2 regions of the Micromonospora chokoriensis genome follow, and region 2 is predicted to be linked to the other one. Evidence: riboswitches for the same ligand, from Rfam matches in the RefSeq annotation. Region 2 holds a riboswitch; the other holds the start of a gene.

Region 1 (3,392 bases), 1.0 Mb from region 2:
CCACCACCGGGTGGTCCGGCGCGACCAGGCCGGCCAGGCCGGACACCCGTAGGTAGCGGCGGGCTGCCTCGGCGCGGGTGGCGAACCAGCTGACCGGGCGGGCGGCGAGGTCGGCGGCACGGGTCAGCTCGTCGGGTGACCAGACGGCCTTGATGCCCAGCCCGACCACGGCGTCCACGGGCGTCCCGGCGGCGCGGGCGGCCAGCGCGAGGCCGACCACCCCGCCCAACGAGTGCCCGAGCACGACGAGCCGGTCGCCGGCCACCAGGCCGCGCGCTATCCGGTCCGCCAACCCCGCAAAGGTGTACGACGGCAGCGGCGCCGCCCAGCCGTGGCCGGCGAGGTCCGGTGCCAGCCACCGCCCCGCCCAGCGCTGTTCCAGCAGCGGCGCCCACGGCAACCAGACGTCCCCGCTCGTGCCCATTCCGTGCAGGAGCAGCAGGACCCGCCCACGACCGGCTTGACCACCCGATTCATCCACCACGGCCGCAGTCTCCCACGGTTCACGGCCCGGTACGAGAGCCGCCGTCCACGCCGGACACCGACGCACCGACGAAAATGCCGCGGGCGTCGGCCCCTTGTGGGGGACGACGCCCGCGGCGGTCAGCGTGCCTGGGTCAGGCGGAGTAGCCCCGGCTGGCGATCCAGTTGGCCAGGTCGATGGTGGTGATCCAGTACGCCGGGTCGGCGGCGTTGGCCGAGTCGGCGATGCGCACGGTACGGCCGTTGTCCTTGTAGCCCACGACGGCGATGTAGTGCCCGCCGCCGTAGGAGTGGTAACCGCCGTCGGTGTCGACGGCGTCGCCGACGACGTTCGCGACCACGCCACGGCCGTCGGTGATGGCCTTGACGACGTCGGCCTGGAGCCGGTCCATCTGGGCCGGGCTGGGGGCGCCGGCGAACATCCGGGTCCGGTACGGGGAACCCTTCACCTCGGCGTTGAGGACCCGGGTGGTGTCCTCGGCCGAGTTGGTGCCCATCTCGGTGGTGCCCAGTTCGGCGCCGAGCTCCTCCTGGGTGCGGTCGATACCGGTGGCGCTGAGGGCGTTCCGGGTGGCCGCCGGGCCGCAGTTGTAGTACGTGTTCTGCGCCTCGTAGTCGTAGTCCAGGACCTTCGTCGCGGGCGGCTTCGGCGGCGTCGGCTTACGGGTGAGGTCGGGGTTGGCCTTGGCCTTGGCCTTGGCCGACGCGGCGGTGGTGGCCGGAGCGGCGGTGCTCGGCGCGGCGCCGGCCGACGGGGACGCCGCACGCGCCTCGCCACGGGAGGCGGCGACGTCGCTGCGCATCTCGGCGACGGTGGTCGCGGTGCGCCCGCCGGCGGGTGCGTCGTCGGCGGTGGTGAGCAGGGCGCCGGTGGTGGTGGCGATCGCGAGGGCCGCGGCGGAGGCGGCAACGATCTGGTACGGGCGCTCGGTGGCGAAACGGCGGAGCTGACGCTGCAGGGTGTGCTTCACGGGGTCCTCCACGGATCGGGGGGAGAGCGGCACAGCGGCGACCGGACCGGTATCCGGGCAGGCGCCGGCGCGCGGACCGTGGTCCGCGGATGGTGAACCGCTCAGGGGAACGCCCGGCGTGGCCGGGCGGCTAGGCGATGACCCGGGGGGTCAGCTCACCGTCACTGGACGAATGAGCGCGGGTACCGCCGCGCCGTGGAGGCGAGGGAACAACCGAGGGGTGGAAAGGTGCTGCACGTGGATGGAACTCCTTCCGACACCGCCTACCGGGTTAGCTGACGGATTCGGGCGGGAAGATCGCCCTACCGCGGGCTCTGGCTCGCGGATTCACCCCGGACTTACTGGTGGGTCCCCGGTTCGTTCATCACGATTGAGCGGGTCGGCGCGGCGTCGCCTCTTGCGATCGGTTACCGCACCGGACGGGACGACAGTACTGGCCCGTTCGCACCCCTGCCAAGCCAGCTCCACCTGCATAAACCTGAAATGTCGCGGCAATTTCTGCGCGTATTGCCGATGATGCGACTCGATGGGACAAGCGGTTACGGTGACGCCTACGGGCGACAACCGGACAGGCCGCCGAGAATGCGACCAGATTCTCCGGAAGAATGGCGCCGATCGCGCCGGACGCCCGAATTCCGGTCGGCGTGAGCCAGCTCACGTCACGAATCGGGCTCAACTCGCCCGCGCGGGCCGCCACCGCGCCACGACAGCGGGTCGGAACGCACCGGTCACCGCCCGCCGCGCGGGTAGCGGGTGCGGTCGCAGCCGGGCCGCCGCCGCGCAGCTCTCCGTCGCGAGGGCTCGCGCTGAGTCGGCAGCCAGTTCCGCGTCCCGCCAGGCAGCCCGCTCCCGGGATGCGGCGGCCTGGTAGTCGGCCAGCCTCGCGTCCCGGATCGTCCGGCTCAGCAGCACCTCCTGCTCGACCGGGTGCCGCCGGGGATCCCAGCCGCGCCGCTGGGCGAACACGTCGCCCAGCTGCGCCATGCTCAGGTCACCCCGCCAGTACGCCGTCATCGCGGCCCGGTGCAGGTAGCGCTCGCGGGCGGCGTACTCGGCCGGGGTGTGGGGGGTCTGCGGGGTCGGCAGCGTCTCGGCGCCCGCGAAGCGACGCGCAGCGGCGTCCGCCTCGTCGTAGGCGTCCCAGGCCCGCTCCAGCTCCGCCTGAGCGGTCAGCCAGTCAGCACGTCGCCGCTGCGCGGTCCTGGCCGCCCCGGTCGCGGCGACCGCCACCTCCTCGGCGTACCGGCGCAGGTCGGCGGCCTCGGCGGCGGCCACCTCACGAGCGGTGGGGGCGGCCGTGCGCGGGTCGTCCGGGGGTGTGTCCCGCTCGGGACGGGCCACCAGCAGGGCGAGTACGCCCAGGGCCAGCAGGAACAGGGTGGACCAGATGGCGGCGGCCTGCGGCACCTCGGTCACGAACTGGTAGAGGACAGCGGTCTGCATGGTCGGCACCTCGGAAGAGAGCGATGCGATGGGTAGCTCCAGCGCCACCGGGCCAGGGGCGGTGAACGGGCCGGTGGGGCGCGGAGCTGGTGGGTCGACAGGCGCGGCGGCGGGACGGTCGTCCCGGTGACTCAGCGCCCGGGCGGGGCTCGGGGTGCCCGGCTGCTCGGGGCGTGACCGAGGGGCAGCTGCTCGGACCCGGCCGCGCGCAGCGAGCCGGCCGCGAGAGTGACCTGGTCACCGGGTGGCGTTGGTTGCGGGTCGACCGACCACGCCGGAGAGGATGCCTCGACGGGCTGCTCGGTCGTCGCCCGCGCCTCGTGCATCGCCACCTGCGCGCAGGTGGACGGGCAGGCCGCCGGGAGTGATCCGAGGGCGAACGGAGCTGGCACGGCGGCCGAGGCCGGGCCCGCGCCGAGCGCCAGGGCCGCGACGACGGCGAGGCTGGTCAGCACCCGCGTCGCCCAGCGCGCCACCCACCACAGCGGACAGGTG
Region 2 (3,392 bases):
TGGTCGAGGGGATCTCCATCGACGAGGCGTTCCTGGACGTGGGTGGCCTGCGGCGGCTGGTCGGGCCACCGGCCGACATCGCGGCGCGGCTGCGTCGGGAGGTTCGTGAACGGGTCCACCTTCCGATCACCGTGGGTGTGGCCCGCACGAAGTTCCTGGCGAAGGTGGCCAGCGGGGTGGCGAAACCCGACGGCCTGCTGGTGGTCGCACCGGACGCCGAGATGGCGTTCCTGCACCCGCTTCCGGTCGAACGGTTGTGGGGCGTCGGCCCGGTCACCTCCGCGAAGCTGCGGGAGCACCGGATCCGTACCGTCGGCGAGGTGGCCCGGCTCGGTGAGGCCGCGTTGGTGTCGCTGCTCGGGTCCGGTGCCGGCCGGCACCTGCACCCGCTCGCACACCATCGGCAAGGCGACCGCGGACACGACGCCGCTGCTCGCCGCCGCGCGCGCGTTGCTGCGGGCGGCCCAGCCCGAGATCGACGGTCGTGGTGTCACGCTGATCGGTGTGTCGGTGGGCAACCTGGACGACAGTCCGGTGCAGCCGGAGCTGCCGTTCCACAGTGACCCGGGCGCGGAGTTGGACGCCGCTGTCGACGCGGTCCGCGACCGGTTCGGCTCGACGGCGCTCACCCGTGCGGTCCTGCTCGGCCGGGAGCCGGGTGACGAGATGCCGCTGCTGCCGGATTGACCGATCTGCGTGCGGTGTCCACGCGCGGAGTTGCGACCGGAGACACATCACAGCAGGTCGGCGGTTTAGCCGGCGGCCCACGGGTGACCCTTGAGGGGTACAGCCTGACAAGGGGGGACCCACCATGTCCGAGGACACCAGCAACCGAGCGAGCCGCGGCGCCGAGCGCCCGCACGACGTGACCGACCCGCTGCTCTGGCAACTGGCGATCGACGTGTTGAGCGCCCACGAGCCGGACGACGAGGGCCACTGCCGCAATCTCCAGTGCGCCGGGCAGGCCTGGCCCTGCGCTGCCCGTCAGGGCGCCGAGCATTCGCTGCGTCTGTCCCGCGGCGCGTCTGACTCCGTCGAGGGGACCGTCGACGGCGGGACCGATCTGGCACCGACCTCCCGCTGGGGTCGCAATGCCGGCCCGGTGGCGTCTCGTCGAGCGCCGAAGGCATCCGCCTCGGCGGCGTGACTCGAACCCGACCCGCCACTCGGGCTGACCAGCACCGAACACACGAACGCTCGGCCGGTGACCCGGCCGAGCGTTCGTGTGCCGTCGGTCAGAGGCTGAGCTTCTGACCCGGGAAGATCAGACCGGGGTCGGCCCCGATCAGCTTCCGGTTGTGCTCGTACAGCGCCTGCCAGCCGCCGGACACCCGATGGGCGTCGGCGATCTCCGACAGGGTGTCGCCCGGCTTGACCAGGTACGTTTGGCCGCCGGCCGGCGCCGCGGTGCGCTCGTGGTTGCGGGTCGCCGGCTGCTCGCCGCGCGACGGCCGCTCCTGCCGCTCGGTGGGCTTCGCGGTCGACTTGGTCGACTTCGCAGTGGACTTCGTCGACTTCGTGGCGGAGCCGCCCGACGAGCCGCCCTTCTTGCCGCACGTCGGCCAGGCACCGATGCCCTGCCCGTCGAGCACCTTCTCGGCGATGGCGATCTGCTCGCCACGGCTGGCCAGGTCGGCGCGGGCGGCGTACTTCTTGCCGCCGTAACCGGCCCAGGTGCTCTGCGAGAACTGCAGGCCACCGAAGTAGCCGTTGCCGGTATTGATCTTCCAGTTACCGCCGGACTCGCACTTGGCGATCGCGTCCCAGTTGACTCCGGCCTGCGCCGGGGCGGCCGGGCCGAAGAGGGCGACAGCGCCGGTGACCGCGCCGACGGCCAGGGTGCCGACGGCGAGGCGGCGGGTGGTGACCCGTCGATGACGGGGCGTGTGAACAGACGTCATGTGAGCTTCCTCCACGCCGGCGAGGTGAGCTGTCGGGTTCGGGCCGAGGAGCCCGGCCGCACGGTGGCGGCTTCACCCCGAGGTGACATGCACCGAGGAACGTGTGGGTCCCCCGCTCCTGCCCGGGTGACTGGGTTCCGACGGCCGGGGGCAGGATTTGGCGTTGCCGGCCGTGGTGTCCGCAGTGGCGAACCCGACCGACGTTAGGCACGTTCGGTGACGATCGCCCAACCCCTGTGAAGTTCTTCACCGGGCTACGCGGGGCGCCGTCCGCAGCGGTTGCGGCCGGCCGGACACTGTGCAGAGAGCACTGTGGACCGGTTCCGATCAGGCCTCGTGACGAAGCCAGATCACGGCGTGACGCCGAGCGACTCGACGTGTCCGTTGGTGATCGGATGCTCGACGTCGTACGCCGAACCGGCCGGCGGGGCCCCTGGTCGGGTGGCCCGCCAGCCGGAGGGTCGACCGTCTACAGGGTGCGCGCCAGCCGGTCGGCGAGCGTGCGGGTGAAGCGGGCGGGGTCGGTCAGCTCACCGCCCTCGGCGAGCACCGCCAGGCCGTAGAGCAGCTCCGCGGTCTCGGTCAGGGCCGCCTGGTCGCTGCCCTGCTCGTGGGCCTTGCGCAGCCCGGAGACCAGCGGGTGCCCGGGGTTGATCTCCAGGATCCGCTTGGTCGGGGGCACCTCGTGCCCCATGGCCCGGTACATCTTCTCCAGGGTCGGCGTGAGGTCGTGGGCGTCGCCGACGACGCAGGCCGGTGAGGTGGTCAGTCGCGACGACAGCCGGACCTCCCGGACGCTGTCGGTCAACGTGGTGCCGAGCCAGTCGAGCAGACCGGCGAACTCCTGCCGCTGCTGCTCGCGTTCGGCCTCAGCCTGCTGCTTCTCCTCGTCGGTGTCCAGGTCGATCTCGCCCTTGGCGATCGAGCGCAACGTCTTGCCGTCGTACGCGCCGACCCGCTCGACCCACACCTCGTCGACCTGGTCGGTGAGCAGCAGCACCTCGTGACCCTTGGCCCGGAAGGCCTCCAGGTGCGGCGAGTTCTCGATGGCGGCCCGGGACTCACCGGTGGCGTACCAGATGTCGTTCTGGCCGTCCTTCATCCGCGAGACGTAACCGGCCAGGTCGGTGGGCTCGGTCGCGTCGTGGGTGGAGGCCACGGAGAGGATGTCCAGCAGGGTGTCGCGGTTGTCGGTATCGTCGATCAGTCCCTCCTTGACCACCGCGCCGAACTCGGTCCAGAAGGTGCGGTAGCGCTCGGCGTGGTTGGCCTTCAGGTCCTTGACCGTGGCGAGGATCTTCTTGACCAGGCGGCGACGGACGATCTGGATCTGCCGGTCCTGCTGGAGGATCTCCCGGGAGATGTTCAGCGACAGGTCGTGCGCGTCGACCACGCCCTTGACGAAGCGCAGGTACGTCGGGACGAGCGCCTCGCAGTCGTCCATGATGAAGACACGCTTGACGTAGAGCTGGACGCCGCGGCGGCCCTGCG

What was found. Region 2 has a riboswitch for cyclic di-AMP ahead of GA0070612_RS23405 (LysM peptidoglycan-binding domain-containing protein). Riboswitches for the same ligand answer to the same signal wherever they lie in the genome.
Region 1: linked by a shared signal. The riboswitch ahead of GA0070612_RS27400 (C39 family peptidase) and the one ahead of GA0070612_RS23405 (LysM peptidoglycan-binding domain-containing protein) in region 2 are both predicted to bind cyclic di-AMP.

What each region holds. Positions count from the first base shown of each region.
Region 1 is NZ_LT607409.1:6,050,151-6,053,542, forward strand. Features, by position in the region: gene GA0070612_RS27395 (alpha/beta fold hydrolase) at 1-484, opposite strand, end outside; gene GA0070612_RS27400 (C39 family peptidase) at 618-1,466, opposite strand; cyclic di-AMP (ydaO/yuaA leader) riboswitch at 1,700-1,841, opposite strand; gene GA0070612_RS27405 (hypothetical protein) at 2,127-2,897, opposite strand; gene GA0070612_RS27410 (hypothetical protein) at 3,029-3,392, opposite strand, start outside.
Region 2 is NZ_LT607409.1:5,035,950-5,039,341, forward strand. Features, by position in the region: partial or broken gene GA0070612_RS23395 (Y-family DNA polymerase) at 1-386, shown strand, start outside; partial or broken gene GA0070612_RS32625 (hypothetical protein) at 367-486, shown strand; gene GA0070612_RS32630 (hypothetical protein) at 535-687, shown strand; gene GA0070612_RS23400 (hypothetical protein) at 812-1,147, shown strand; gene GA0070612_RS23405 (LysM peptidoglycan-binding domain-containing protein) at 1,236-1,901, opposite strand; cyclic di-AMP (ydaO/yuaA leader) riboswitch at 1,902-2,074, opposite strand; gene htpG (molecular chaperone HtpG) at 2,371-3,392, opposite strand, start outside.